DNA from 4 places in the Streptomyces sp. NPDC033165 genome. Region 2 is predicted to be linked to each of the others. Evidence: riboswitches for the same ligand, from Rfam matches in the RefSeq annotation. Region 2 holds a riboswitch; each other region holds the start of a gene.
What was found. Region 2 has a riboswitch for cyclic di-AMP ahead of ACZ5WC_RS17490 (transglycosylase family protein). Riboswitches for the same ligand answer to the same signal wherever they lie in the genome.
Positions count from the first base shown of each region.

Region 1: it holds a riboswitch for cyclic di-AMP, as region 2 does, so the genes downstream of both, ACZ5WC_RS18740 (transglycosylase SLT domain-containing protein) here and ACZ5WC_RS17490 (transglycosylase family protein) in region 2, are expected to answer to the same signal.
Region 3: it holds a riboswitch for cyclic di-AMP, as region 2 does, so the genes downstream of both, ACZ5WC_RS29765 (M23 family metallopeptidase) here and ACZ5WC_RS17490 (transglycosylase family protein) in region 2, are expected to answer to the same signal.
Region 4: it holds a riboswitch for cyclic di-AMP, as region 2 does, so the genes downstream of both, ACZ5WC_RS06195 (C40 family peptidase) here and ACZ5WC_RS17490 (transglycosylase family protein) in region 2, are expected to answer to the same signal.

Region 1 covers NZ_JBVIPK010000007.1:161,288-168,867, forward strand. The annotation lists gene ACZ5WC_RS18725 (helix-turn-helix domain-containing protein) at 105-974, shown strand; gene ACZ5WC_RS18730 (SAM-dependent methyltransferase) at 949-1,755, shown strand; gene ACZ5WC_RS18735 (PucR family transcriptional regulator) at 1,832-3,349, shown strand; gene ACZ5WC_RS18740 (transglycosylase SLT domain-containing protein) at 3,428-4,282, opposite strand; cyclic di-AMP (ydaO/yuaA leader) riboswitch at 4,286-4,444, opposite strand; gene ACZ5WC_RS18745 (FAD-dependent oxidoreductase) at 4,926-6,287, shown strand; gene ACZ5WC_RS18750 (SpoIIE family protein phosphatase) at 6,372-7,580, opposite strand, start outside.
Region 2 covers NZ_JBVIPK010000006.1:329,728-337,307, reverse strand. The annotation lists gene eno (phosphopyruvate hydratase) at 1-1,067, opposite strand, end outside; gene ACZ5WC_RS17490 (transglycosylase family protein) at 1,416-2,111, opposite strand; cyclic di-AMP (ydaO/yuaA leader) riboswitch at 2,117-2,271, opposite strand; gene ACZ5WC_RS17485 (transglycosylase family protein) at 2,562-3,629, opposite strand; gene ACZ5WC_RS17480 (cytochrome P450 family protein) at 3,805-5,106, opposite strand; gene ACZ5WC_RS17475 (tetratricopeptide repeat protein) at 5,103-7,490, opposite strand; gene ACZ5WC_RS17470 (nucleoside triphosphate pyrophosphohydrolase) at 7,532-7,580, opposite strand, start outside.
Region 3 covers NZ_JBVIPK010000018.1:15,990-23,569, forward strand. The annotation lists gene trmB (tRNA (guanosine(46)-N7)-methyltransferase TrmB) at 1-556, shown strand, start outside; gene ACZ5WC_RS29760 (PrsW family intramembrane metalloprotease) at 643-2,076, shown strand; gene ACZ5WC_RS29765 (M23 family metallopeptidase) at 2,128-3,162, opposite strand; cyclic di-AMP (ydaO/yuaA leader) riboswitch at 3,174-3,326, opposite strand; gene ACZ5WC_RS29770 (PP2C family protein-serine/threonine phosphatase) at 3,536-4,759, opposite strand; gene ACZ5WC_RS29775 (MerR family transcriptional regulator) at 5,050-5,796, opposite strand; tRNA gene ACZ5WC_RS29780 (tRNA-Met) at 5,921-5,994, opposite strand; gene ACZ5WC_RS29785 (CU044_2847 family protein) at 6,576-6,902, shown strand; gene ACZ5WC_RS29790 (AAA family ATPase) at 6,946-7,580, shown strand, end outside.
Region 4 covers NZ_JBVIPK010000002.1:392,297-399,876, reverse strand. The annotation lists gene ACZ5WC_RS06205 (M23 family metallopeptidase) at 1-838, shown strand, start outside; gene pcrA (DNA helicase PcrA) at 897-3,335, opposite strand; cyclic di-AMP (ydaO/yuaA leader) riboswitch at 3,594-3,762, shown strand; gene ACZ5WC_RS06195 (C40 family peptidase) at 3,761-4,951, shown strand; gene ACZ5WC_RS06190 (hypothetical protein) at 5,035-5,643, opposite strand; gene ACZ5WC_RS06185 (hypothetical protein) at 5,697-6,050, opposite strand; gene ACZ5WC_RS06180 (C40 family peptidase) at 6,304-7,383, shown strand; gene ACZ5WC_RS06175 (LuxR C-terminal-related transcriptional regulator) at 7,406-7,580, opposite strand, start outside.

The DNA of each region.
Region 1 (7,580 bases), on a different contig from region 2:
ACCATGAGAGCGGCGTGCGGTCGTCGCAAGGTGCGTTGTATGCATTGCGCTCAGACTGTGCGGAGTGTCGAATAGATCGAGCCGGAGCGGGGAGGGAGCACCACGTGGCGCGTGAACGGTCGGGCCGGACGGCGCAGCACCTGGTCCTGGTGGCGCGCCTGCGGCACCTGCGGGAAGGCGCCGGTCTGTCCGTACCGCAGGCCGCGAAGCAGCTCGGCTGGCATCCGACGACGCTGCGGCGGCTGGAGCAGGCGCAGACCTCCCTCGATGTCGGGCAGGTCTCCGCGCTGCTCGGCCTCTACGGGGCGGGCGCGGCGGAGGCCGAGGACATCATGGGCCGGCTCAACGCCGCGAACATGCCCGGCTGGTGGCATCCATGGCGGGACGCGATGGACCCCTGGCTCATGGACCTGATGAGCGTGGAGTCCGCCGCGAGCGTCGTCCGCACCTGGGACCCGGCGCTCGTACCCCTGCTGCTCCGGACCCCGGCCTACGCCATGGCCGTGGACGCGGCCCTGCGGCCCGAACTGGGCACCGGGGCGCGGCAGCGGCGGGCCGACCTGCTGGCGGAGCGTCAGAAGCGGCTGCGTGAACAGCAGGCGCGGGTGTGGGCGGTACTGCCGGTCACCGCGCTGCGCTGCCGGGTCGGCGGCCCCGAGGTGATGCGCGAGCAACTGAACGCGCTTCAGAGGGCCGCCGGGCGGCGGGAGGTGACGGTGCAGCTGCACCCCGACGGCGCGCCGCCGCACCCGCTCACCGGGGTGCCGGCGCTGAGTCTGTACCGGGTGGAGATCCGGGAGATCGCGGATCACGTGGTCCGCGAGGGCGGGCTGCCCGGGACGGCGGAGGTCTGGGACACCAATCCGTCCGTACAGGAATACCAAGCAATGCTGGACATGTCGTGCGTGATGGCGATACGTCCGGCCCGAACCAGGGAGATTCTTCAGGATGAGTACGACCGGGAATGGGCTTGAACTGCCCGCACAGATCGACACGTCCGTCGCGCACAGCGCCCGGGTGTGGAACTACTGGCTCGGCGGGAAGGACAACTTCCCGGCGGACCGGGCGGCGGGCGACGCGTACAAGAACAAGTACCCGCTGATCGAGACCTTCGCGAAGGAGTCCCGTGACTTCCTGCGCCGGACGGTCACCCACCTCGCCCGGGACGCCGGGATACGGCAGTTCCTGGACGTCGGCGCGGGCCTGCCCACCGCGAACAACACCCACGAGGTCGCCCAGCGGATCGCCCCGGAGTCGCGGATCGTCTACGTCGACCACGACCCGCTCGTGCTGCTGCACGTCCATGCCCTGCTGACGTCCAGCCCCGAAGGCGCGACCGCGTACGTCGAGGCGGACATGCGCGACACGGACACCGTCCTGGCCGGGGCCGCCGAGACCCTGGACCTGACGCGGCCGGTCGCCCTGGTGATCTCGGACGTGCTCGGGCACATCGTGGACTGGGACGACGCGCTGTCCCTGGTACGGCGGCTGGTGGAGCGGCTGCCCTCGGGCAGCTACCTCTCGCTCTCGCACTCCACCGCCTCGGACGAGGCGCACCGCGCCGTGCAGGACGAGTACAACTCATCCGGCGCCATCCCGTACATCTTCCGGGAGCCGGAGACGACGATCGCGTTCTTCGACGGGCTGGAGATGGTGGAGCCGGGGATGGTGTCCTGGCCGAACTGGCGGCCCGACGCGAACACCGGCACCACCACGGCCCGGGCCGGGTGGGGGGCCGTCGCCCGCATCCCGTAACCCCTGTCCGCAACCGCCGCGCCGCGCACCGGGATGGACCGGTGCGCGGCGCGCTCGGCCCGCAGAGGCGTACAGCATGAGCACCAGAGGTACGGCAGAGCCCTTCGAAGCCGATCCGTTCCGCGCCCGCGATACACGGGAAGCCGCGGCGGACCGGCTCCTGCGGGCCGCCATGCGCTCCGGTGCGCACCTGATCAGCGAGGCCGCCACCCTGATCAACGGCTCGGCAGTGCTGGCCGACCCGATCGCCGGAGCCGTCTACAGCACCCCCGCCGTCGCGGCCGCCGCCGGCGTCCGGGCGGCGTCCCACCCGCAGGACCACCCGCACCACGTCCTGCGGCCGGCGGCCGGCGCCGTCCTCGTCCTGCACCCGGCGCCCGTCGTCCGCGCCGAGCACACCGCCCTCGTCGCCACCACCACCGCGGCCCTGCTGGAGGTCCGGGGGCAGCGCGCCGCCGAACTGCGCGCCGAGCAGATGCGGCTGCACTCCACGCTGCTCCGGCTGCTCCTGGGCGGCCACACCACCGCCGTCACCGACACCCTGGGCGCCGACGGCCTCACGCATGTCACGGTCTACCGGCTCACCGGCCCCGACGTTCCCACCGCCCACCAGGTCCTCTGGCGCGCCGCCCGCCCCTCCCTCGCCGGGCACAGCGGCTCCTGCGCCCTGATCGGCGAGCTGGACGGCGAGCTCCTGGTCGCCGAACTCCACCGCGGCCAGGACAACGGGCGGATCCTCCGCCTGGTCTCCCGGGTCAGTGAACGCCACCACCTCCTCGCGGGCCTCGCCGGACCGCTCCCGCTCGCGGACATGCCCACCGCGCACGCGGACGCGGCCGCCGCCCGGCACAGCGCCACCCCCGCCCACCGCGTCGTCCCCGCCGATGCCGTGGGCGCCACACAGCTCGTCCGCCTCCTGGACCCCGGCTCCTACAGCCGGTGGGCGGCCGCCGTCCTCGGCCCGCTCACCCCGCAGCACCGGCACCTGCTCCTGGTGTGGCTGCGCACCGGCAGCACCCCGCGCGCCGCCGCCGCGCTCGGTATCTCCGCCGGCACCCTCCGCACCCGGCTGCGCGAGCTGACCGCCCTGCTCGGCACGGACCTCGACGACGCCACCGTGCGGGCCCATCTCCTCCTCGCCCTCCGCGCTCCCGCCTCCGGCGACCACAACGGCCACGCTCACGACGGCGGGCAGGGGGACTCGGGCCCGACGCCGCCGGGAAGCCAAGCGGCCGCGGGCCCGTACGGTCCAGCCCGGTTGAAGACGCTGCCCGCCGGGATTCTCGACACCGCCCCCGCCCTCTCCTGGGCCACCGGTCTGGTCGGCGGTCTCGAACCGCACCTGCGGATCGCGCTGGCCTGCTGGCTGCGCCACCACGCGAAGACCGCGCCCGCCGCGACCGAACTGCACGTCCACCGCACCACCCTGACGGTCTGGCTCGCCCAGTGCGCCGAGCATCTCGACCGGAACCTCGATGACGCCGCCGTCCGCGCCGAGCTCCACCTCGCTCTCGAAACCACCGCGGCCACCGACGGCGCGGACGACCCGCGCGCCCTGCCCCGGCGCGGCGGCCGCACCTACCGGCGTACCTGACGGCGGCAGCGGGAAACGGCGGAAGGCGGTGCCACCGCGCGAACGGGTGGCACCGCCTTCCGGGTCTCCGCGCCTCGGTCAGTAGGCGCCGAAGACGTTGTCGATGGAGCCGTAGCGGTCGGCGGCGTAGTTGCACGCGGCGGTGATGTTGGCGACCGGGTCGTAGCTGTCGGTCGAGGTGCCGGGCACGTGGTAGGCCTGGAAGGTCGGGTCGATGACCTGGAGCAGGCCCTTGGACGGGGTGCCCTTGGCGGCGTTGGAGTCCCAGTTGTTGATGGCGTTCGGGTTGCCGGAGGACTCGCGCATGATGTTGCGGTGGATGCCCTCGTAGCTGCCGGGGATGCCGCGCTCGGCCATGATCGCCAGCGACTCCTTGATCCAGCCGTCGAGGTCGTTCGTGTACGCGGTCGGCTTCTCGGCGGCCGGGGCGGCCTTCGCGACCGGGGCCGCGGCGCGCTCGGAACGGTCGGCGCGGTCAGCCGACTCACCGCGGGCGGCGCTCGCGGAGGCCTTGCCGGACTTGTCCTCCGACGGGGCGGCGGCCTTGGCGCCGATGGTCAGCGTGAGACCCGGGTGAATGAGGTCGGGATTACCGCCGACGACCTTCCGGTTCCCTTCGTAGAGCTTCTTCCAACCGCCGCTGACGGAATATTCGCGGGCGATCTTGGAAAGGGTTTCCCCGGCCGCCACGGAATGCTTGGCGGGCGCGGACTTCACGGCGGACCCGGAAGCGGCCTTGGTGGCGGAATTCACCTGGGCGGCCACGGAGACCGGGGCCACGGCCTGCTGCTGGGCGGCCGGGGCGGGGGCCGCGAAGGCGGTGGTGGCGCCGATCACCGGGAGAGCGAGAACGGCTCCGCCCGTGGTCACGGCGGCGAGGCCGCGGCTCAGCGAGGTGGACTTGGGACGGCGGTGCTTACCCTGTGCGGGCATGGGGAATTTCCTCTCCGGCGCCTGCGAGGTGAGCTGTCGGGTTCAGACGGGAGATGTCTGGCCGCATGGGCATGCGACTTCACCCCAAGCCGTTCCGGTAACGGTTCGGCGACTTACCTGGGTCCCCCGCTCCTGCCGTACGTGAGTGGGTTTCGGATTCCCGGACGGCGGCAGGATTCGGCGTTCCATCCGGATTGACGGTGACCGTAGGCGAGAAACGCCGAACGGAACAAGCCCCGCATTCCGCATCGCTGTTTTTCCGCATGATCGAAACAGGGGATTTCCGACGGGGGCCGCACCGTCACCGCGTCAACTTTCTTCGCACAGAAGGGAACCGAACCCTCCGGATCACCGTCCGCGCCCCGCGACGTGACGCTCACCACTTCCACCGGAGGTGGCGAAAACACGGCCAGGCAAATGCCTCAAGCGCCCTAATAAGCCCTTTACGGATGAGAGTTCCAAAGGAGGTAAATCACCCATATCGATATGGCGAAATGGACTTATCGGGCACGCTGGTCAGGGCCGGTCGAAGCGCTCGCCGGGCGATCGCTTACGGTGTGGGGTGGAGACTAGTAAGCCAACCCTTACCTCCGACGTACGCTGTACCTGCCCGCGTTCGCCCGCCCCGAAGGAACACCACGCCATGACACGCCCCGTCCGCGTCGCCATTGTCGGAGCCGGCCCCGCCGGTATCTACGCTGCGGACGCGCTGCTCAAATCCGAGGTCTGCCAGGACCCGGGGGTCTCCATCGACCTCTTCGAGCGCATGCCCGCGCCCTTCGGCCTGATCCGTTACGGCGTGGCCCCCGACCACCCCCGGATCAAGGGCATCGTCAAGGCCCTCCACCAGGTGCTGGACAAGCCGCAGATCCGCCTCTTCGGGAACGTCAGCTACCCGAACGACATCGGCCTGGACGACCTGCGCTCGTTCTACGACGCCGTGATCTTCTCCACCGGCGCCGAGGCCGACCGGGCTCTCGACATCCCCGGCATCGACCTGGACGGCTCCTACGGCGCGGCCGAGTTCGTCTCCTGGTACGACGGTCACCCCGAGGTCCCCCGCACCTGGCCGCTGACCGCGGAGAAGGTCGCCGTCCTCGGCGTGGGCAACGTGGCGCTGGACGTGGCCCGGGTCCTGGCCAAGACGGCGGACGAGCTGCTGCCCACCGAGATCCCGGACAACGTGTACCAGGGCCTCAAGGCGAACAAGGCGCTGGAGGTTCATGTCTTCGGTCGGCGTGGCCCGGCGCAGGCCAAGTTCAGCCCGATGGAGCTGCGGGAGCTGGACCACTCCCCCAACATCGAAGTCATCGTCAACCCCGAGGACATCGAGTACGACGAGGGCTCCATCGCCACCCGGCGGGAGAACAAGCAGGCCAACATGGTCGCGCAGACCCTGGAGAACTGGGCGATCCGCGATGTCGGCGACCGCCCGCACAAGCTGTTCCTGCACTTCTTCGAGTCCCCCGTCGAGATCCTCGGCGAGGACGGCAAGGTCGCGGCGCTGCGCACCGAGCGCACCGAGCTGGACGGCACCGGCAATGTCCGGGGCACCGGAGAGTTCACCGACTGGGACGTGCAGAGCGTCTACCGCGCCGTCGGCTACTACTCGGAGGAGCTGTCCAAGCTCCCCTTCGACGTGGCCTCCGGCACCGTCCCGCACGAGGCGGGCCGGGTCATCGCCGGGGACGAACACATGGCCTCGGTCTACGTCACGGGCTGGATCAAGCGCGGTCCGATCGGCCTGATCGGCCACACGAAGGGCGACGCCAACGAGACGGTGGCCTGCCTCCTGGAGGACCGCGCCGCCGGTCGGCTGCCCGAGCCGGCGACGCCCGCCCCCGAGGCCGTCGAGGCCTTCCTGGAGGACCGGGGCGTGCGGTACACGACCTGGGAGGGCTGGCACAGGCTGGACGCGCACGAGCAGGCGCTCGGCGCGGCCCAGGGCCGTGAGCGGATCAAGGTCGTGGAGCGCGAGGGCATGCTCAAGGCCTCGGGCGCCTGATCGTCGGCCGGGCGCCCCGGGCGCCGGACCTGACCGTCGGCCGGGCACGTCCCGGCGGACACCGCCCGGCCCTGGACGGGGCCCTCACCGGTCCCGACCGGGGCTGACGTCCGTCCGGGCGGGACCCGGGGCCGCCGTGCCGCCATCCGTGCGGGGCCGGCCCCGGGCCTCGGCCGTGCGCCCCGGCTCCGCACCCCGGAACGTCCGCCACAGGTCCGGTCCGGGGGTGTGCGCCTCGGCGGGCCGACGGACCGTCGAGGTCCCGGCCCAGCGGGCGGCCAGCAGGATCGCGATGTCGTCGGGGCGGTCGATGGCCGCTCGTGCCTCCCCGATGACCTGGTCGGCCGTGTCGGCCAGCGGGACGGCGCCGATGCGTTCGATCGTGGCGCGCAGCCGCTCGATCCCCTCGTCGATGTCGGTACCGGGGCGTTCGATCAGGCCGTCGGTGAAGAGCGCGAGCATGGCGCCCGGTTCGAGCCGCATCTCGGTGACCGGATAGACCGCCTGTCCGTCGATCCCGAGCACGATGCCGCCGGGCAGGTCCAGCACCTCCGTCCGGCCGTCGGGCCTTCGCAGCACGGGCTGCGGATGCCCCGCCCGTACGACACGGGCCACCCCGGTCGCCGGGTCGAGGACCACGTAGCAGCAGCTGGCGAACTGGCCCGGGTCGAGGTCGATGAGCAGCCGGTTCGTCCCGCTCATCACCTCCTGCGGGTCGTGGTTGCTCAGCGCGAACGCCCGCACCGCACTGCGGAGTTGGCCCATCGTCGCGGCGGCGGCGACACCGTGGCCCTGGACATCGCCGATGATCAGCGCGAGTTCGTGACCGGTCTCGATGACGTCGTACCAGTCGCCGCCCACCTCCATGCCCTGGGTGCCGGAGAGATAGCGCCCCAGCGTGTCCACCCCGTCGACCTCCGGCAGCCGGTGGGGCAGCAGGGCGTCCTGGAGTCCGCGGGCGAGGGCCGACTCACTGTCGTAACGCTGGGCGCGCTGGAGCGCCTGGGCGATGAGCCCGGCCAGCGCGGTCAGGACCGTGCGCTCCTCCGGGCTGAAGCCGCGCGGCCGGTCGAAGCCGAGGATGCAGGAGCCCACCGGCCGCCCCGAGGCGATCAGCGGCAGGAAGGCCCGGGCCCCGACGTCCGCGTCGATGGGGATGCCCGGGTAGGCCTCGGCCAGGTGCTGCATGGACTCGAAGAAGATCGGGCGGCCGGTGGTCAGGGTCTCCACCCCGGGAATCCTGACGTCGAGTCCGACCCCGTCGAAGCGGTCGAGGAAGCCCTTGGGGAACCC
Region 2 (7,580 bases):
CCGTTGCGCTGGGCCAGCTCGACGGCGTCCAGGGTCTCGGTCAGCGAACCGATCTGGTTGACCTTGACGAGCAGGGCGTTGGCGGAGCCCTCCTCGATGCCACGGGCCAGGCGCTCCGGGTTGGTGACGAAGAGGTCGTCGCCGACGATCTGGACCTTGGAGCCGATGCGGTCGGTGATGATCTTCCAGCCCGCCCAGTCGTCCTCGTACAGCGGGTCCTCGATGGAGACCAGCGGGTACGCGGAGACGAGCTCCTCGTAGTACTCGGTCATCTCGGCGGCCGAGCGGGACTTGCCCTCGAACTCGTAGACGCCGTCCTTGTAGAACTCGGACGCGGCCACGTCGAGCGCGAGCGCCACGTCACGGCCCGGGACGTAGCCGGCCTCCTTGATGGCCTCGACGATGAGGTCCAGGGCGGCGCGGTTGGACTCCAGGTTCGGGGCGAAGCCGCCCTCGTCGCCGAGTCCGGTGGACAGGCCCTTGGTCTTGAGGACCTTCTTCAGCGTGTGGTAGATCTCCGCACCCCAGCGCAGGGCCTCGGAGAAGGACTCCGCGCCGATCGGGGCGATCATGAACTCCTGGATGTCCACGTTGGAGTCGGCGTGCGAGCCGCCGTTCAGGATGTTCATCATCGGAACGGGCAGCAGGTGCGCGTTCGGGCCGCCGAGGTAGCGGAAGAGCGGCAGGTCGGACGCCTCGGAGGCGGCGTGGGCGACGGCCAGCGAGACGCCGAGGATGGCGTTCGCGCCGAGCGAGGCCTTGTTCTCGGTGGCGTCCAGGTCGAACATCGCCTGGTCGATGAGGCGCTGCTCGGTGGCGTCGTACCCGACGAGCTCCGGGCCGATCTGCTCGATGACGGCGAGGACGGCCTTTTCGACGCCCTTGCCCTGGTAGCGGTTGGGGTCACCGTCGCGAAGCTCGATGGCCTCGAACGCACCGGTGGAGGCGCCGGACGGAACGGCAGCACGACCCGTACTGCCGTCGTCGAGGCCAACCTCGACCTCGACCGTGGGGTTGCCCCGGGAGTCGAGGATTTCCCTGGCTACGACGACGTCGATGGACGGCACGAGGCATCTCCTTCTGGGATATGACACTGGTTGTGCAGGGTCACTGTGGCCTTGCGACACGAGCCTAACCGGCCCGGCCGCGTGAGCCGGCCGACCGCCCGCCTCCTGGGACGAAAAAGGGCCCAAGGACCTGCATGACGGGACAAAACTCCAAAAATCTACTGCTCAGTAACAAGCACTGCCGGCAAGTTGCCGACAAGAGGTGAACGCATCCGCCCCCGGCCACCCCGCGCCCCGCACACCCAAAGACCCCGGCCCGGCGCGCACGGGGGTGAGCGCGCCGGGCCGGGGAGCCGTGCGAGGGAGGGGCCGCCGGGCATCCTCCCTCCGGGGAGGAGAGACGGCGTTTTACTTCAGGTGGAGCTGCTGACCCGGGAAGATCAGGTCCGCGTCCTCGACGATGTCGTCGTTGAGCTTGAAGAGCTTGCTCCAGCCGCCCTTGACGTCTTCCTTCTCGGCGATGCTGCTCAGCGTGTCGCCGGGCTTGACCTTGTACTCGCCGTCACCCTTCTTGACCTTCTCGCCGGTCGGGGTGGTGACGGTCTTCTTGCTCTCGGCCTTCTTCTCGGCCTGCGGAGCGGTGCGCTGCTCGCTGCGCGTGGTGGGCTGCTCGGCCTGGCGCTCGGGCTGCGCCTGGCCGGAGCCGGTGTTCACACCCGGGTCCACACCGTCGTTGGTGAGACCGCCCGCACCGGCGCAGGCCCAGGCGCCCGGGCCCTGCATGTCGAGGAGCTTCTCGGCGGTGGCGATCTGCTGGCCCTTGGTGGCCAGGTCGGCGCGCGCGGCGTACTGCGTACCTCCGGCGGCGGCCCAGCTGGACTGCGAGAACTGGAGCCCGCCGTAGTAGCCGTTGCCGGTGTTGATGGACCAGTTGCCGCCGGACTCGCACTGGGCGACGGCGTCCCAGGTCTCGACGGAGGCCGCGGAAGCACTGGTCGCGCCCATCAGCGGGACGGCGACGGCGGCACCGGTGACACCCGCGAGGGTGGCGAGACGGACGGCCTTGGACGGGCGGCGGTGCTTGCCCTTGCTGTTCAGCAGCATGGAACGAATCTCCTCACCGACGCCTACGAGGTGAGCTGTCGGGTTCGGGCTGATGAGTTGCCCGGTCGCGCGGCTCGCACGACTTCACCCCAAGCCGGTCCCGTACGGATCCGGCGGCCTACCTTGGTTCCCCCGCTCCTGCCTACGGCGCTTACGCGTCTGTTCCCCTCGACCGACGGCAGGATTCGGCGTGACGGTCGACGGGGCCCGCGGTGCGAGCGGTTCCGACCGTAAACACAGGCAACCCCGACATTCAAAGATGGACATAGGGGGCAATCGACCCGAACTGACCAGGGACGGCGGACTGTTTCCGCAGGTCGGAGGCGATGCGCCCGGACGAGCCGGGCGAGCTGGGCCAGTTGAAGCAAAGAGACCCATGTCTCACTTACACAAAAGTGGACATAGGCCTCTGAACTGCCCGGGGTTTCGGGGCGTTTTCCCGAGTTTGAATCAGTTGGCGGCGGGCTCCCCCGCGCCCTCGGAAGCACCCTGCCCCAGCCCCACGTCCAGGCTCTGACCGGGGAGGATCAGGTCCGGGTCGGAGCCCAGGAGGTCCTTGTTGGCCTCGTAGAGACCGGTCCACCCCTGGGGAAGTTTCTGTGCGTCAGCAATCGCCCAGAGGCTGTCCCCGGGCTGCACGACGTAGTCACCGGCGACCGCGCCGCCGTCCCGTGCGTCACCCTCGCCCCGCGAAGCATGCCGACCGGACTCACGGGGGCCGTCCCCGCCCGCAGCGTCGGCCTCCTCGGGCGCGGGGGCGCCCCGGTGCTTGCCGCCGGCCTCGCGCTCGTCGCCCGTCGAGGCGTCGGGGGCCGTGGAGGGCTCCGAGACGTCGGGCGCCTCGGACGCCGGCGGGGCGGAAGGGGTCGCCGAGGGGTCGGGGGCGCCGCTCTCCTCTCCCGCGCCGCCGTCGCCGTCGCCCTTGGCGCCGTCGCCCGCACCGGCGGACGTATCAGGCGTATCGCCCTTACTTCCTCTACTTCCCTTATTGCCCTTGTCGTCCTTGTCGCCCTTGCCGCTTCCATCAGCCTGGTCGACCGTGCTCGATTCACCCGTCTCGCCGGACACATCCGTCTCGTCGGTCGGGGCTGACGTCGGCTCATCCGAGGGTGCGGTGCCCGGGTCGACTCCCGGCAGGCTGCCGTCCACCGCGAGGCCGGAGATCACCGCGCAGCTCGGCCAGGCCTTCGCCCCCTGGTCGTCCAGGACCTTCTCGGCGACGGCGATCTGCTGCGAGCGACTGGCGAGGTCGGCCCGGGGCGCGTACGTGGTGCCGCCGTACGCCGACCAGGTCTCCTGCGAGAACTGGAGCCCGCCGTAGTAGCCGTTGCCGAGATCGGCGCTCCACATGCCGCCGCTCTCGCACTCCGCGACCCGGTCCCAGGTGGCGGACTCGGCCGCGTGTGCGCCGCTCGCGCCGAGCAGCGGGATGGCGATGGCCGATCCCGTCACGCCTGCGGCGACGACGATGGCGGGTGCCTGGCGAGGGCGGCGGTGTCTGCCGTTCGCGGAGCCCATGGGTATGCCTTCCGTGCGACTGACAAGCAAGTGACTTGAGCACCGCGCCGCGGGAATCCGCGCATGCACGGTGCGCAAGTGACGCGTGGGCAACATGCGGCCGACGCGTCGAACCGTGAACCTAGCGGGACTCGAACGCATGTCACAAGTCGATGCAGCGCAGATCACGCGAAAGTCACAGAGTTGACAGCGAGTCACCTTTTTCGAGACGGCTTCCGGGCTCGAACTCGACCGGGAGAGTCCGCAGTCCACGCATGATCAGGCCGCCGCGCCAGCGCAAATCGGCAGGTTCTGCCGCAAGTCGCAGGCCAGGAAGCCGCTTCAGCAGCGTGGCCAGTGCGGCCTGGCCCTCCAGCCGGGCCAGCGGCGCTCCCAGGCAGTAGTGGATGCCGTGACCGTAACCGAGGTGCTGATTGTCACTCCGTGCGAGGTCCAGAGTGTCCGGTTCCGCGAACCTCTCAGGGTCCCGGTCGGCGGCCGCCAGCACCACCAGCACGGGATCGCCGGCGGCGATCTCCTGCCCGCCCAGCGTCAGCGCCTCGGTGGCGTACCGCCAGGTCGCCAGCTCCACCGGCCCGTCGAACCGGAGCAGTTCCTCGATCCCGGTGGCCAGCAGCCCGCTCTCCCCCGCGTCCAGGGAGACTTCCAGCCGGGCGCGCTGCTCGGGGTGGCGCAGCAGTGCGTAGGTGCCGTTCCCGATGAGGTTGACCGTCGTCTCGAACCCGGCGAAGAGAAGGATGAACGCCATCGCCGCGGCCTCGTTCTCCGTGAGGTGCTCGCCGTGGTCGCTGGCCCGGATCAGCCCGGAGATCAGGTCGTCGCCCGGATTCTCCCTTTTACGGTGGATGAGTTCGGCGAGATAGCCGCGCATCTTCTTCACCGACCGCGCCACCCCGCCACGCGGACCGCCGCCGTGCCGGATCATCATGCCCGCCCAGTCCCGGAAGTCGTCCTGGTCCTCGCGCGGGACGCCGAGCAGATCGCAGATGGCGTAGATGGGGAGCGGGAAGGCGAAGTCATGGATCAGATCGGCCTCCCCCTTCTCGACGAAGTCGTCGATGAGCCGGTCCGTCAGCTCCTGCACCCGGGGCGCGAACTCCGCGACCCGGCGCGGGGTGAACGCCTTGGACACGAGCCGGCGCAGCCGGGTGTGGTCCGGCGGGTCGATGTTCAGCAGATGCGTCATCAGGTCCGCTTTGCGCTCGCCCGGAATGCCCGTCTTCCCCTTCGCGTGCGGCGACTCGGCGTGGTGCGCCGGATTCTTGGACAGCCGCGCGTCGGCGAGCGCCTGCCGGGCGTCCCCGTACCGCGTCACGAGCCACGCCTCGACCCCGCTGGGCAGCGCGGTCCGGTGTACGGGGCTGTGCTCGCGGAGCCAGGCGTAGGCGGGGTAGGGGTCGGTGGCGAACTCCCAGGTGAAGAGTTCGGGGGCGCCTTCGGGAGGAGCGGCGTGGGGGCAGGAGGGGCTGTCGTTCACTCCTCGACGGTATCGGGAGCCCCTGCGGTGGAGCCGTCGGGCCTGTCTGCGGTCCGGGCCGCCTTGAGGTCGGCCAACTCGCGCTCGGCGTAGTGATGGCCCATCTCCTTGGCCTTGCGGAACCACTCCTCGGCCTCGTCGAACCGTGCCTCCGCCGTCAGGGAGAGCCCGAGCAGGTAGGCCGCGGCGTAGTCACCCAGTTCGTGGGCCTTCGCGAACCACTTCCGGGCCTCTTCCGGTTCGCCCCGTTCCTCCAGGAGCAGGCCGAAGTTGCTGGCCCCTGTGGCACTCCCCTGTTCGGCGGACTGTTGGAACAGGAGGGCCGCCTCCTCCGTCTCGCCGCGCTGCTCAAGGGACAGGCCGAGATCATTGACCGCCTGGCTGTCTCCCTCCCGCACCGCGATCCGGTGCCACCGCACCGACTCCTCGTAATCGCCCCAGGAGTAGTACAGCGAGCCGATGCGCGAGGCGACGTCCTTCACCCGGCCCCACTCGGCGGCCCTCTGGTACCAGTGCAGGGCCGACTGGTGGTCCCCGTCGCCCCGAAGCAGGTCGCCCAGCCAGAACGCGGAGACCGCGTCACCGCTCTCCGCCGCCACCCGCAGCCAGTGCTCCGACCGCTGGGCGAGGGCGATGCCCAGCAGCCGCTGTGCCTCGACGTTCCCGCTCTCCGCGGCCTCCTCCAGATACGGGGTCGCGGCCGCCATGTCCTCCCGGTCGAACAGCAGACTCCCCAGTCGGCCCGCCGCCTCGGTGCTGCCCGCCTCCGCGGCCCGGCGGAACCAGCCCTCGGCGGCCGCGTCGTCCCCGTACTCCTCCTCGATGCGGCCGAGGGTCAGCAGCGCCTCCGGGTCCCTGTCCGCCTGCGGCCCCAGGACCGCGCGGGCGGATTCGAGGACGACGTCCACCGCGGGCGACGCGGCGTCCTCGCGCGCGACCGCCTCGAAAGCGCGCGGCCACAGCCCCAGCGGAACAGGTCCGAAACCCGGCAGGCCGTCCCGTGCGTCCTCGACCAGGGAGCCGTACACCCGCCAGGTGCCGCCCTCCGTACCGGGCACGAGCATGCCCGTGACGCCGTGACGCATACCGGACGCCCAGGCGAGGGCCCGGTCGAAGTCCTCGCGCGGAGCGCCCGGGACCGCGCTCTCGTAGAGGTCGCTCGCCGCGCGCAGCACGTCCGCCGGGACCGCCGCCTCCACCCCGCAGCGCGCCAGGTCGATCGCGGCGAGCACGAGGCGGTGGCCGAGCGGGTGCGCGTTCGCCCGACGGGCCCGCCGCCACTCGCCCAGGAGTTCCGGCCCGACCGTGAGGTACGCGGGGGTGCTGTGCCGGGTGCGATGTGTGTACGCGCCCGCCAGGCGGAGGTCGTCGCGGGCGGCGTCCGCGAGCCGTTCCAGCTCGGCCGGGGACCACTCCGTGCTCAGCTCGACGGGTTCCACGCCGCTCAGGAGACGGGCGTGCGCGGGGCTGCCGAAGCGGTGGGCGTCGTACGCCTCGTCACTCATGGTGGCGAGCACCGGGACGCGCAGGCGGACGAGTTCGGCGAGGAGGGCGGCGGTCAGCCCGTGCTCGCCGAGGTGGCCGTCCAGGTCGTCGAGCCAGAGCACGCACTCCGTGCCGCCCCGGGCGCGCAGCACGGCGGGCAGCTGGCGCAGATCCGTGCCCGGCACCGGGGTGAGGACTCTCGTCGTGCCGGAGAGATTGGTGAACAGCGCGGACCAGAGCGTCCTGGTCCTCCCGGAGAGGGGCTCACCGGTCACCAGCACCAGCCCGCCGTTCCGCGCCGCCGCCCGGACCTGGGCCTCCAGTCCGGGGTCGCAGTCCCGTGCCACGTAACGCGGCAGGGCCGGTTCGTCGGCGATACGGCGCGGGCGGCGCACGCCGAGGTCGATCGGGTCGGCCAGGTCCAGCTGCGGCCAGTCGGTGACCGGGGACAGGCCGGGGTGCGGCGGCTGTCCGTAGTAGGTGTGCATGCCGCCGGTGACGGTCCCGGCCTGGATCACCGGTTCGTGGAAGGTGCCGCCCGAGACGGCGTTGCGCGTGGAGGTGACGCCGACGGCAGGTGAGGGCTCCCGCTCGGCGGGCCACCGCGCCATGACCGCGCGAGCGCGGCGCAGCTCCGCCGTTCTGCGGTCCTCAAGTATCCGTCGCAGTCGCGCGGTCTCCTCCGGCTGCCTGCTCCCCATGTCCTGGAGCATCGCCCTGACCCTGCGTCGGGTGGCGGACCTCTGGAGCGAGGTGTCCCCCGTGCGCTGCCACTCCCGGACCTGGCGGAGGAAGTCCCCGAGCGGCGCGCTCACCCCTGCGGACCTCTCACGCCACCACTCGGCGCTCAGCGTCGCCTGCATCAAGGCGTCCGTCAGCGCCTCCAGTTCAGCGTCCACACCCGTTCCCCGCCCCTCGTAAAGCCCCTGCTGTCACGGTACTAACCCGCCTCGCCCTCCGCTGCCACGATCGCGTCCCGGTAGGCGCGG
Region 3 (7,580 bases), on a different contig from region 2:
CCTCGACCTGGACGAGCTGTTCGACGGGCTGCCCGTCGTCCTGGAGATCGGCTTCGGCATGGGCGAGGCCACCGCGCAGATGGCGGCCGACGACCCGGGCACCGGCATCCTCGCCGTCGACGTCCACACCCCGGGCCAGGGCAACCTGCTGGGCCTCGCGGACAAGGCGGGCTCGACCAACGTACGAGTGGCCAACGGTGACGCGGTCATCCTGCTGCGCGAGATGCTGGCCCCCGAGTGCCTCGACGGCCTGCGGGTCTACTTCCCCGACCCGTGGCCCAAGGCCCGGCACCACAAGCGGCGGCTGATCCAGCCCGCGTTCCTGGATCTGGTCGCCCCCCGGCTGAAGCCCGGCGCGATCGTCCACTGCGCGACGGACTGGGAGCCGTACGCCGAGCAGATGCTGGAGGTGCTCACCGCGCACCCCCGCTTCGAGAACACCGCGGCGGACGGCGGATACTCCCCGCGTCCGGCGTTCCGGCCGCTCACCCGCTTCGAGGGGCAGGGCCTGGACAAGGGACACGTCGTCCACGACCTGCTGTTCGCCCGCATCTGACGCACACCGCCCGCGATGGCCATATGGCCACGTCCTGGCCGGATGCGCCATCGCCGGGTGTCAGTGCCCCTCGTTAGGGTCGAATGGTGTCCGACCCTTCCGTGCAGCATCAGCAGGCGCGGCCGGCCGTTCCGGCCCTCCACGAGCAGCGGCTCGACGAGGTGCTGGGCGCCGTGCCGGAGCGTGGCCGTGGGCGATACCGGCCGCGCCGCGTCGGCATGGTGTGGCGCAGCAAGGCGTTCCGCGCCGGGGCCGTGATCCTGGCGCTCGTGCTGTGCGGGCTGGTGATCCTGGCCCTGGTCCGGGAGCAGACCGGCCCGGAAGGCTTCCTCGTCGGCCTCGGCCTGGCGGTGCTCCCGGTCCCCCTCCTGATGGCGGCGTTCCGCTGGCTGGACCGGGTCGAGCCCGGCCCCTGGCGGAATCTGCTGTTCTCCTTCGCCTGGGGCGCGTGCGCCGCCGCGCTTGTCGCGATCATCGCCAACTCGTTCGCGACGCGCTGGATAGCCACCGCGACGGCCGACCCGGCGAGCGCCGACACCCTGGGGGCGACGGTGATCGCCCCCATCGTCGAGGAGAGCGCGAAGGCGGCGGCCGTGCTGCTCATCTTCGTGTTCCGCAGACGGGAGTTCAGCGGGGTGGTGGACGGGATCGTGGTCGCCGGGTTCACCGCGACGGGCTTCGCGTTCACCGAGAACATCCTCTATCTGGGCAACGCCTTCGGCGAGGACCAGCTCCAGGGCAGTTCGGGGTTCGCCTCGGTGACGGTGGGGACGTTCTTCGTACGGATCGTGATGTCGCCGTTCGCGCACCCCCTGTTCACCGTCCTCACCGGCCTCGGCTTCGGCTTCGCGGCCGTCAGCGCCCGCCGCCACCGGGTCCGCCGGATCGCCCTGCCGCTGCTCGGCCTGCTTCTGGCGATGGGCCTGCACGCCCTGTGGAACGGCTCGGCGTCCTTCGGCCCGTACGGCTTCTACGCGGTGTACGGCATCGTCATGGTCCCGGCGTTCGGCCTGGTGACCTGGCTGGCGATCCATTCGCGCCGGCGGGAGCTGCGTACGCTCGCGGCCGAACTGCCCGCATACGCGGCGGCGGGCTGGCTCACCCCCGCCGAACCGCAGGCGCTCTCCTCGATGCGGGCCCGCGGCATCGCCCGCGACCTGGCCCGCCACTGGCAGCGGGACCGGCTCCGCGGCCGGGCGGCGGCCCGCGCGGTCGCGGAGTACGAGTCGTTCGCGACGTCCCTGGCGGGCCTGCGCCGCCGGGCCCGGCACGGCGCGGCGGGCGCCGACTTCGCCGCACGGGAACGGGAGCTGCTGCACCACCTCTGGCAGCGCCGTGACATCGCGGCCCCGGCCCTCGCCGAGGCCGCCCGCCTGACGACCCGCCCGCAGTACGCGTACAGACACGCGCCCGGCTACGGGCACGGATACGCATACGGGCCCGGGCAGGGGCACGGCTACGCGTACGCACACGCCTACGCAGACGGGCCCGGGTACGGAAACGAGTACCGGCAGCCCTGACGTCGGGGGGTGTGCGTCAGGGCTGCCGGGGTTCCGGGGTGAGGAGGAGGCTCAGACGGAGAGGCCCTTGCTGTTCAGCCAGGCCATCGGGTCCATCGCCGAGCCGCCCGCCGTACGGACCTCCAGGTGGAGGTGGACACCGGTCACGTTGCCGGTCGCGCCCATGCGGCCGATGGTGTCGCCGGTAGTGACCTTCTGGCCGGCCGAGACGTCGATCGAGGACTGGTGGGCGTACCAGATCTCGGTGCCGTCCTCCAGTTCGAGCACCGTGCGGTAGCCGTACGAACCGGCCCAGCCGGCCGACTTGATCGTGCCGCTGTGCACGGCCTTGAGCGGCGTGCCGGTCGCCCCGGCGAGGTCGAGGCCGGTGTGCTGACCGGAGGACCAGAGCGCGCCGGACTGGCCGTAGGTCGAGGTGACCGTGTACGAGGAGGTGGGCAGGGAGTAGCTGGCGGCGAGCTTGGCGAGGCGCTCGGCCTCCGCCTTCTTCTTCGCCGCTTCCTCCGCCGCCTTCTTCTCGGCGGCGGCCTTGGCCTCGGCCTCGTCCTGCTGCTTCTTCGCCTCGACGGCCGCCTTCTCTGCCGCGGCCTTCTCGGCGGCGGCCTTGGCCTCGGCGTCCGCGCTGGCCTGCTGCTGCTCGGCCTGCTGGAGGATCCGGGCGCGCAGGGCCTCGCCCGCGTCGGTGGCGCCCTGCTCTGCCTCGGCGCTGGTGAGCCCCGCGGAGGTGAGCGGCGCGGCCGCGGCGACCGGGGCGGCCTCCACGTCGTCCGACATGAAGGACCCGACGCCGGGAAGGGACTTGGCGTCGGGAAGGTTGTCCGCGATGGAATCGGGAAGAGAGATGGAGACGGGTGCCTTGTCCTGAGCGGTGGCCATGCCCCCCGCTCCGACGGCCGCTATGACGCCGACCCCGAGGACGGTGGAGCTACGGGCCAGACCACGCTGCTTGGCTACGCGGTGCCTGCCGCGCACGGGACGGATGGACTCCTCGGTGGGATTCCACTCCCCCACGGACCGCTCCGCGCCACCGAAGGTGTCGGCACTGAAGGGTGACGGGGCCTCAGGGGCAGGCTTGTTGGACGCCACGTGGGCGCACTCCTTTCCTTCCTTCTCGCCTACCGGGTTAGCTGACGGGTTCGGAGCAGGAAGGTCTCCTACGGGCCCCTCCGTCTCTCACGAGACGCAGGCGTCCGATTCACCCCATGTAGGTGGTTCCCCGGTTCCCTTGCGGAATTCGGCGCTCGCGCGCGGCGCCGTCCTGACGACGGCTGGGACGACCGCGCTGCGTTATCGAACGTTAATAGACACACGGGCCCGAATCCAAGCTGTTCCTGCTGATCATTAACGACTTCGATGGGGACTTACAGGGAAGAAACGGGCTAAATCAGGCGACTTGACCGCACCTCAGCGACACCCCACTTTCTGACGTTGCGTCAATTGTTATGCGGAGCGACGCGCTTCAGTTACGTACCGTGCCATCGCCCCGCCCCACGATCTTCACCGTCGTCCGCCGCTCCGGCTGCCCCTCCGCCGGCCGGCCCACCGCGAGCAGCGCCATGTCATCTGTGGACCGCCCCCCGGTGTGCAGCCGTACGTCATCGGTCAGCGCCGACAGCAGCTCCTCGGGGCCGGGGAAGATCCGGCCGCGCAGCCGGGCCGCGGGATCGTAGAAGACCCCGTTCGCGTCCCGGGCCTCGGACAGGCCGTCGGTGAAGGCCAGGAGAGTGGCGCCGGCGGGCATCGCCCACTCGTCGGACCGGTCCGGCCACACCCCCAGGTCCATCCCCAGCGGCAGCGCGGGCACGGAGGGCGCGAGCACCTCCAGGGCGCCGTCCACGTGCAGCAGGATCGGCTCGGGATGCCCCCGGTTGACCAGCCGCACGGTGGCCGAACCGGGCGGGATCTCTGCCAGTACGGCGGTGATGAACCCCTCCATGGCGTCCAGCCCGTACCGACGCGTCCCCTCCCGCGCCAGCGCCCGCTCCAGTCGCTGGGCGACGCCCTCCAGGGACCGCTCCTGCTCGGCGGCCTCCCGGAACGCCCCGATGATCACCGCCACCGTCTCGACGGCACCCAGTCCCTTGCCGCGCACGTCGCCGACGACCAGACGGACGCCGTACGGGGTGTCCGCGACGGCGAACAGGTCACCGCCCACGAACTCGTCCGCCTGGGCCGCCTCGTACCGCGCGGCCACGTGGAGCCCGCCGATCCGCTCGGCCGGTGTCGGCAGGACGGCGCGCATGGCGGTCTCCGCGATGACCCGCGCCGAGGCCAGCTGCTCGTTGCTGCGCCGCACGACCCCGTTGATGACGAGGGCCAGCACCGCGGCGGTCAGCACGGTGATGGTCTCGATGACCGGGACCACCTGGGTGGACGTCCCGTCGGAGAGCCGCATCGCGATGACGGACAGGAACGAGGCGATGCCGGTACGGACGGTCCGGGACCGGGAGAAGAACGGCGCGGCGATCAGCGGCGCCGCCACGAACAGGGGAACGGCGGTGAAGTTGGGCGGAGCCAACGAGTCGAACAGCAGCCCGCCGACGATCAGGAGCGCGGGCAGCAGCCGGACGAACCGCCGGGTGCCCCTGCCGCCGGGCGTCACCGCCCCGTCCGGGGACCCGAGCACGGCGCGGCTCAGACCACCGGCGCTCCCGGCCACGCGCCCATGCCGCTTCTCGGCCAACCCCACCTGTGCACTCCTGCCCGGTCCACCCACGGCTGCGGACGGTACCGCGCCCCGTCCAGGCTTCCCGGAGCCGCGCCGGGCGGCGACTCCTCATCGGCCAAATAGGGGGAAGCCGGACGAGGACCCGGCCATCGGTGACCGATACGGCCGACGGCCGGCCAGGCAGTCCAAGCCCGCTCAGCCGGCCCAGGCCGCCCCGGCCCGCTCAGCCGGCCCAGGCCCGCCCGGTCGGCTCGGCCAACCCGGCCCGGCCATCCCGCCCATCCAGCCCATCCAGCCCAGTCGACTCAGTCGGAGAGCGAGCGCTCCGCGTAGACGGTCAGCGCGTCCCGTACGAGGGTGACGGTGTCATCCGCGTGGCGGTCGTAGTTCCGCGCGAAACGCGGATCGGCGACGTACATCTCGGCGAGCCCGATCACGTACGAACGGCTCGGCTCCCTCGTCGTCGCCAGCCAGGCGCAGTGCCGCCGCGCGATGTCCTGCGCCTCCTCGCTGTCCGGCGCGAGCCCGGCCTCCTTGGCCCGGCCCCAGTCGCGCGCGATGGCCTCCTGCTCGTCCTGGAACGCCTTCTTCTCCGCCGCCCCGAGCGAACGCCACCACCGGTCGCCCTCCTCGTACGCCTTCCGGCCCCAGCGCTCGGTCACCTCCTGCTCGTGGACGGTGTGGTCGAACCCGTCGAACACTTCTTCAGCCATGAGTTCCATCCCCTCCTGGGTCTTGTGGAGAGTGGTCCGCACCGAGGCGATCTGCCGCCCGATGCGCGCCTGCTCCTGTTCGAGCAGCCGCAGGTGCGCCCGCAGCGCCACCGCCGTGTCCCGCTGCCCCTCCAGTACGTCCTTGATGGCGGGCAACGACAGCCCGAGCTCCCGCAGCAGCAGAATGCGCTGCAACCGGACGAGGGCGTCCTGGTCGTAGTAGCGGTAGCCGTTGCTCCCGATCCGGCTCGGCGTGAGGAGACCGAGGTCTCCGTAGTGCCGGAGCGTGCGACTCGTGGTGCCGGCTTTTCTGGCGATTTCCTGGATGGACCACTCCATGCCGGAAACGCTAGATCTTTACGCTGCGTCAAGGTCAAGCGTCCCGGGCCGGTCGGGTCGGTGCTGTTCCCCGGAAACGACTCAGGCCCGGCACGCTGTGCGCGTGCCGGGCCTGCATCTTCAGTAGCGGGGACAGGATTTGAACCTGCGACCTCTGGGTTATGAGCCCAGCGAGCTACCGAGCTGCTCCACCCCGCGTCGGTAAACACCACTCTACGGCATACGGGGAGCGCACTCGACCAGCTGCCGCTGCTGCCTGCCTCCGCCGGCCGGCTCCGCTCCTCGGCACACAGCAGAAGGATCGCAGCGAAGGGCGCGTCCGGGGCTTTCCGGGCAGCGTGGGCCGCCTCTTCCAACTGCGAGCCGTGCGGGGGCGATACGAAGCATCGTCCGCCTACAGCAGACCCCGCCCGGAGGCACTCCAGGGCGGGGTCCGAAAGGTAGGCCGTGTGGGACTCGAACCCACAACCAACGGATTAAAAGTCCTGGTCGCAGCAGCCTAGCTGGTACCGAACGGTGCCACCGGGTCCGACATCACCTGGTCAGAGCGGACGGCTGGTGGCACACAGTCCGATTCGAACTGGCTCGTATCGGGACGTCCGCTCACGCATCGCTCACGCAAGAGGAATGCCAGCCTGCGCTCCTCGGACGTCGAGGATTACGATGCCAAATCCCAAGTCCGTCACTGGAGTCAGCTCCTCAGTACGCAAGTGACTTCTATGAGCCCCAAGTGCCACCCTGGGCTGTAGCATCGATCAATCCATGGTTTGGGGGGCCACATGTCTTCGCAGGTTGTCACGTACGCACTGGACGAGCAGACCACCGTGGGTTTCGAGATCGAGACCGACGACAACTTCCATCCGGTTGGCGCTGAGACTGCCATTGCTCGAGTCCGCGAGGCCGTCCAGCCGGCAGTGCAGGCGGCACGCACCGTACTCGACCAGGTCGCAGCCATGAAGCCGGATGAGGTTCAGCTCAAGTTCGGCATCAAGGTCAATGGCACTGCAAACTGGCTGATCGCCAAAGCTGCGACCGAAGCCAACTTTGAGGTCACCCTCACTTGGCGAGACGCCGCAACACCAGCTGGCGAGCCCACTCAGCAGTAGCAGGCGTAGCTAGCGGACCAGACGGCGACAGGGAAGACCGGTCATGGACAATCTGCCCACCAGGCCCGCCAACGACTCCTGGGTTGCTGCCGTCCATCGCACGGAGGCCGACGACTTCTCTCTTGGATCAGCCTTCGTTCTGGACTCCCATCGGGTGATCACCTGTGCTCATGTCGTGCGCAGCGCTGCGGATGCCGGGGACCCCCTGTGGGTGGCCTTCCCCAAAGCGGAGGAGAGTGCCCCTGCACGCATCCTCGTGCAAGAGATCCTGCTGCCACCTCCTGATCTTCAGCGCATCCAAGATGCTGCCGTCCTCCTTCTCTCCGAGCCTGTCCCAACAGCCCTCGCCCCTCGACTCCGCTGTCCTGTTCCTACCGACATGGTGAATCGCGATTGGTGGGCATTCGGCTTTCCTGGTGGTGAAGTACTAGGCAACTCCGCCGCTGGCCTAGTTGGTGAAGCCCTCGGTTACGGCTGGGTCCGGCTCGACACTCACTCCAGGTACCCCGTCAAATCAGGCTTCAGCGGTTCAGCGCTGTGGTCCCCTGAATATGATGCAGTCATTGGAATGGTCGGCCAGGCGAGTGGCGAAGGCGATGCTCGGGCCTTGTCGCTCTGGCAAATCGATCGCATATTTCCGGCGGAGAGGATCGGAGACCTCACCGCATGGAAAGTCGA
Region 4 (7,580 bases), on a different contig from region 2:
CGACGACGCCCCGGAGCCGGACGCCGAGGACCACGCCCCCGCCCCGCCCCCCGTGAACCGCGCCGCCGCCCGCCCGCCCGCCGCCCGCAACCGGGCCCGGCGCCGCAGCCCCGCCAAGCGCTCCGCGCTCCTGACCGTCGCGGTGCCCTCCGCCTGCGTGATGAGCGTCGCGGGCATCGCCGCCGCCTCGGTCAGCGGGATGTCCGGCGGCGAGGAGAAGCCGGAGGAGGCGACCGCCTCCATGGCGATCGCCGACCCCAGCACGGTCAAGACGGTCGCCGCCAACAACAAGCTCGACAACCAGCTGGAACAGCTCTCCGAGGGCAGCGCCGACTTCCGCGAGCGCGCGAGCCGCACCCAGGAACGCATCGACCTGCGGGAGCGGCAGGCAGCGGAGAAGAAGAAGCGCGAGGAGGAGGCCGCACGCCGCGAGGCGCTGCGCCCCAAGTTCGTCCTGCCGGTGAAGCAGCACGGGCTGAGCGCCTACTACGGCCAGGCGGGCATCAACTGGATGTCCGTGCACACGGGAATCGACTTCCCCGTCTCGTACGGCACTCCGGTGATGGCCGCGACCGACGGTACCGTGCGCACACAGCTGAACAGCGCGTACGGGGTCATGGCGATCGTGACCGCGGCCGACGGCACGGAGACCTGGTACTGCCACCTCAGCAGCACCAAGATCCGCTCGGGCCCGGTCAAGGCCGGTGACGTCATCGCGTACTCCGGGAACTCGGGCAACTCCACCGGCCCGCACCTGCACTTCGAGGTCCGGCCGGGCGGCGGCGCGGCGGTCGACCCGCTGGCGTGGCTGCGCAGCAAGGGCATCGACCCGACCTGACCTGCGAGCATGGTGAAGGGGGGCCCGGCCGGGCCCCCCTTCACCATGTTCTCCGCCGCTACAGCTTCTCGACCGGCGCGTACCGCAGCAGCAGCTTCTTGGGGCGCTCGTCCCCGAAGTCGACCGTCGCCTTGGCCTGGTCGCCCACGCCTTCGACGGCCGTCACCGTGCCGAGGCCGAACTGGTCGTGGGTGACCCGGTCCCCCACCACCAGGGTGACGACTGGCTTCTCCGTACCGCGCCGGGTCGCGAACCCCGAGGGACCGGAGCGGGAGCGGGAGGAGGAGAGCGAGGACGTGATGCCCGAGGTGGGTCCGGCCGGGGCGGCCATCGGACCCTTGCGCCTCCAGTCCAGGTGCTCGTCCGGGATCTCCTCCAGGAACCGCGAGGCCGGGTTGTACGAGGGCTGGCCCCAGGCACTGCGCATGGCGGCGCGGGTGAGGTAGAGGCGTTCGCGGGCGCGGGTGATGCCGACGTAGGCGAGGCGGCGCTCCTCCTCCAGCTCCTTGGTCTGGCCGAGGGCCCGCATGTGCGGGAAGACGCCGTCCTCCATGCCGGTGAGGAAGACGACCGGGAACTCCAGGCCCTTCGCCGTGTGCAGGGTCATCAGCGTGATGACGCCGGAGCCGTCCTCGTCCTCGTCGGGGATCTGGTCGGAGTCGGCGACGAGCGCGACCTTCTCCAGGAACTCCGCGAGGGTGCCCGCACCCTCCTCGTCGCCGCGCTCCTGCTCGAATTCGAGGGCGACGGCGGCGAGCTCCTGGAGGTTCTCGATGCGGGTCTCGTCCTGCGGGTCGGTGGAGGCCTGGAGTTCGGCGAGATAGCCCGTGCGCTCCAGGACGGCTTCCAGCACGACGGCGGGTCCGGCGCCGGACTCGACGATCGTGCGCAGCTCCTCCATCAGCGTGTTGAACCGCTTGACGGCGTTGGCCGAGCGGGCGGCCATGCCGTAGGCCTCGTCGACGCGGCGCAGCGCCTGCGGGAAGGAGATCTTCTCGCGCAGCGAGAGAGCGTCGATCATCGCTTCGGCGCGGTCGCCGATGCCGCGCTTGGGCACGTTGAGGATGCGGCGCAGCGGGACGGTGTCCTCGGGGTTGGCGAGGACACGGAGGTAGGCCAGGACGTCCCGGACCTCCTTGCGCTCGTAGAAGCGCACACCGCCGACGACCTTGTAGGGCAGGCCGACGCGGATGAAGATCTCTTCGAAGACACGGGACTGGGCGTTGGTCCGGTAGAACACGGCGACGTCGCCCGCCTTGGCGTCGCCCTTGTCGGTGAGGCGGTCGATCTCCTCGGCGACGAACTGGGCCTCGTCGTGCTCGGTGTCCGCGACATAGCCGGTGATGCGGGCGCCGCTGCCGGCGTTGGTCCAGAGGTTCTTGGGGCGGCGGCTCTCGTTGCGCTCGATGACGGCGTTGGCGGCGGAGAGGATCGTCTGCGTGGAGCGGTAGTTCTGCTCCAGGAGGATCGTCGTCGCGTCCGGGTAGTCCTCCTCGAACTGGAGGATGTTGCGGATCGTCGCACCGCGGAAGGCGTAGATCGACTGGTCCGCGTCGCCCACCACGCACAGCTCGGCGGGGGCGTCGTGCTCCCCGGCCGGGCCGACCAGCTCCCGTACCAGCGTGTACTGGGCGTGGTTGGTGTCCTGGTACTCGTCGACCAGGACGTGGCGGAAGCGGCGGCGGTAGTGCTCGGCGACATCCGGGAAGGCCTGGAGGAGATGGACCGTCGTCATGATGATGTCGTCGAAGTCCAGGGCGTTGGCCTCGCGCAGGCGGGCCTGGTAGAGCGTGTACGCCTGGGCGAGGGTCTTCTCGAAGCCGTCGGCAGCCTGCCCGGCGAAGGTCTCCTCGTCGATGAGCTCGTTCTTGAGGTTGGAGACCTTGGAGGTGAAGGACTTCGGCGGATAGCGCTTGGGGTCCAGGTCGAGGTCACGGCAGACCAGGGCCATCAGGCGCTTGGAGTCGGCGGCGTCGTAGATCGAGAACGACGAGGTGAAGCCGAGCTTCTTGGACTCGCGGCGCAGGATGCGGACGCACGCGCTGTGGAAGGTCATGACCCACATGGCGTTGGCGCGCGGGCCGACGAGCTGCTCGACGCGCTCCTTCATCTCGCCCGCGGCCTTGTTGGTGAACGTGATCGCGAGGATCTGTCCGGGGTGGACCCCGCGCTCGGCCAGCAGGTGGGCGATGCGGTGGGTGAGCACCCGGGTCTTGCCGGAGCCTGCCCCGGCGACGATGAGCAGCGGGGACCCGGCGTGCACGACAGCGGCGCGCTGTTCGGTGTTGAGCCCGTCGAGCAGCGCGGCGGAGTCGATCACCGGGCGCGGGTGACCGTCGCGGTAGTACCCGTCCCGGGGCGGCGGGGGCGCGTCGAAGACGCCCTCGAAGAGTCCCTCCGGCACCGCTTCGGGTGCGTGGTCCTCGGGGGGCGGCGGAGGACCGTCCTCCGCGGGCTGGAGGCCGGTCAGGAAGCTGTCGTCAAAGAGGCTGCTCATCGCCTCCCGAGTCTAGGCGGCCGCACTGACAACCTTCCGCCGAAGTCCGGAAGGGGCCGTACACACCGGTACGCACGGACAGCGGACGTCCACGTTCCGTGAAGGAGTGCCCGGTCGGAGGGGGTGCGGGGTCCCTGATCCGCAAAGGTCACGAAAATGTATCGGGCATATCGCTCATCGTCCTTCCCAGCGGCGGGGCCGGTTGGCTAGCGTGCTCGGTCAGGTGATCCGTACCTCCCTGAGGCGAACCGCGCCTGACGGACACCTCCGCCGAATCCGGCCTGCCCTCGCGGCAGTTCGGAACCGGGGACCCACACGCACAACCGGGGTGAATCGGTCCGTACCTCCCCCGTCCGGACCGTAGGACAGCCTTCCGTTCCCGTCCGAACCCGACAGCTGACCCGGTAGGCGGTCCACGGAAGGAGATGCCGGTCTTGGCATCGCATCGCAAGCCGCGCGCGAAAGTGCGCACCGCCACACCCGCCGTCGGGCTGACGACGGCCGCGCTGGCCTCCGTCACCCTGCTCTCCACACAGAGCGCGACGGCCGCGCCCACCGAGCCCAAGCCCGCCGTCGAGGAAGTCCGGAAGAAGGTCGACGCCCTCTACCGGCAGGCGGGCTCCGCGACCCAGGAGTACAACCGGGCCAAGGCCGCCTCCGCGGCCCAGCAGGCGAAGGTCGACACGCTGCTCTCCGACGTGGCGAAGCGGGCCGAGAAGATCAACGAGGCGCGCCGGGCGCTGGGCTCGTATGCGGCGGCGCAGTACCGCAGCGGCGGCATCGCGCCCACGGCGACGTTCTTCCTGGCGGACGACCCGCAGGGGTACTTCGACCAGAACCAGCTGATGAGCCGGGTGACGGAACGCCAGCAGAAGGCCGTCGTCGACTTCCGTACGCAGCAGGCCTCGGCGGCGAAGAAGCGCGCGGAGGCGGTGAAGAGCCTGGAGACCCTCACCGAGACGCAGGCCACGCTCGCCGCCAGCAAGAAGGACGTGCAGACCAAGCTCACCGAGGCCCGGTCCCTGCTCTCCCGGCTGACCGCCGAGGAGAAGGCGCGGCTGGCTGAGCTGGAGCGCAAGAAGGAGGCCGAGGCCAGGGAGAAGGCGGAGAAGCTGGCCCGCAAGCAGGCCGCCGAGGCGAAGCAGCGGGCCGAGGCCGAGGAGAAGGCCCGCAAGGAGGCCGCGAAAGAGTCGGGCGGCGGTACGGGGTCGGGCTCCGGTACGGGTACGGGTACGGGCTCCGGCACCGGCGCGGGCAGCGGTTACGCCGCCAAGGCGGAGAAGGTGCTGGCCTTCGCGCGCGCCCAGATCGGGAAGCCGTACGTGTGGGGGGCCTCGGGCCCGTCCTCGTACGACTGCTCGGGGCTGACGCAGTCGGCGTGGCGTGAGGCGGGCGTGGACCTGCCCCGGACGACCTGGGACCAGGTGAAGGTCGGCACCCGGGTCGCCACCGCCGACCTCCAGCCCGGTGACCTGGTCTTCTTCTACGACGACATCAGCCACGTCGGCATCTACAAGGGCGACGGGATGATGATCCACGCCCCGAAGCCGGGTGCGAACGTGCGCGAGGAGTCGATCTACTACATGCCGATCTACGGGAGCGTGCGCCCGGCGTAGTAGGGGGAAGCGGGGTGCCGGGTGCCCGGGGTGCCGGGAGCTGCCGCCACCGCCCGGGCCCCCGGTCGGTACCGACGCCCGGGTCAGTGACCGCCCTGGTTCCTGACACAGGGCCCCGTTCCGGGCTGGGGTTCGATGTAGGCCCCGTGCACGTTGCTCGTGATCCCGTCCTGCGACACGTTCCCGGAGACACAGGCGTTCCCCGTGTGGACGCTGTAGAAGCCGTGGCCGACGTAGACGCCGTGCTCCTCGCCGCAGCCGAGCTTCTTCAGCGCCTTCTTGAGCCGCTCGTCACTGAGGTCGCCCTCCCGCACGGCCTGTTCCAACTCGCCCCGGATGAGCTCGGCCGAGGCCTCTCCCCGGCCGCGGGCCTCCTCGGTCAGCTTCCCCGCCATGCGGTACGCGTGGTTGTCCCCGTAGTTGGGGGGCATGTCCGGGTGACCCTGGCCCGCATCCTGGCGGTCGCCGCCCTCGTCCGGGACGGGAGCGGAGGAGGCGGGGGGCTCCTCGGGCGTCCGGTCCGACCGCGCGCACAGCGGCCGGGGGCTGAAGGAGGGCTGGGGGCTCGCGGAGGACGCGGCGGCCGAGGCGGCCGATCGCACCTCGCCGCCCTGCTGGGTCCCGCACGCCGTCAGTGCGGCGGCGACGATGACAGCGGCGGCGGAACGTCTGAAGGGAATGTGTATGGGCATGAACACAGCATCCCGCCCAGGGGCGCGGGCGTTCCGAGCGGGGATGCTCGGGCTCAGGTCCAGATCGTGGCGATGAAGATATTGGCGGCCGTCAGCCCGCCGACCGCCGCGAACGCGCCCTTGTCGACCGTCTCGTCGTCCCGCTTGACGTAGACGAGGGCGAGGATCACGACCAGCAGCGCGAGCTTGATGCCGATCTTGACGTTGTTCACGGCCTGGTCGTCGGCCTGGTTGAGGCCGACCAGAACCATGCCGGTGACGAGCATGGTCAGCGCGCCGTGCAGCATGGCGGGGGTGAAGCGGGCGGTGCCCGCCCCCATGGCCTTCATCTGCGTCAGGAAGCCGCCCAGCAGGGAGGCGATGCCGATGATGTGCAGGGCGACGAAGACCTTGATGAGTACGTCCATGGCTCCGGAGCCTAGCCATGGCGAAGGTTCCACCTTCCAGTGAGGCGAGCCTTCCTTGCGTACTTCCCCCATGAGTGATCCCGATGGAATGAACCTGGTCATCTTGAATGACCCTGATCATCCGTGAACGGCGAAACGTCACATCAGGGCAATAGCTGTCATGCCGACTCTTTTCTCCGCGCCCGGATTAGCGTCCATCCCGGACCCCGTCGGCATCCCCCGGCGGGCAGCCGACAGGAAGGATGCCGCCCCCGTGGCAGCGCACCGCAGGTCAGCTCACCGAAAACCCAAGCAGCGCCCGCTCACCGGCCCTGCTGCCCGCACCGCGGCCACCCTGGCGCTCGCCGGGGCCGCCACCGCCGGATCGGTCACCGGGGCCGGGGCCACCCCCGCCGAACCGGCGGCCCCCACCGCCGCCCAGGTCCGAGCCAAGGTCGACCGGCTGTACCACGACGCCGAGGTCGCCACCGAGAAGTACAACGGGGCGAAGGAGAAGGCGGCTGCCGCCACCCGCAGCCTCGACGCCCTCACCGACGAGGCTGCCCGCCGCACCGGCCGCCTCAACACCGCCCGCAACGCGCTCGGTTCGCTGGCGACCGCCCAGTACCGCAGCGGGACGCTCGACCCGGCCGTACAGCTGGCGCTCTCCTCCGACCCCGACGCCTACCTGGAGCGTGCGGCCTTCCTCGACCGGGCGGGCGACCGCCGGCGGGGTGTGCTCAACGGCATCCGGCGGCAGATCTCCCAAATCTCCCAGGTGAAGGCCCGCGCCGACCGGGAGGCCGAGCAGCTCGCCGCCCGCCGCGCCGAGCTGCACGAACACCGCACCGCGATCCGCACCAAACTGGCCGACGCCCGCAGGCTCCTGGGCACCCTGACCGCCGACGAGCGCGCCGCGTACGAACGTTCCGCCGACGCCCGGCACGGCGGCGCCCCCGCCCACGCCGACCGCTCCACCGACCGCGCCCCTGCCGCCGCACCCGACTCCCGTGCCGCCCGGGCCATCGCCTTCGCCCACGGTGCGATCGGCAGGCCGTACGTCTGGGGCGCGACCGGCCCGAACGCCTTCGACTGCTCGGGCCTGACCCAGGCCGCGTGGAAGGCGGCGGGCGTCAGCCTGCCGCGGACCACCTACACCCAGATCAACGCCGGACAGCGAGTCCCCCGCTCCCAACTGGCCCCCGGAGACCTGGTCTTCTTCTACTCCGGGATCAGCCATGTCGGCCTCTACATCGGCGGCGGCCGCATGATCCACGCCCCGCGCCCCGGCGCCCCGGTCCGTATCGCGCCCATCGACCAGATGCCGTTCGCGGGCGCGACCCGGGTGGCGTAAGCCCGTGACAGGCAGCGGCGCCTCAGACCAGGCGTCGCGCCGTCGCCCACCTCGTCAGCTCGTGCCGGTTGGAGAGCTGGAGCTTGCGGAGCACCGCCGAGACGTGCGACTCGACCGTCTTCACCGAGATGAACAGCTGCTTGGCGATCTCCTTGTACGCGTAGCCACGCGCGATCAGCCTCAGCACCTCGCGCTCG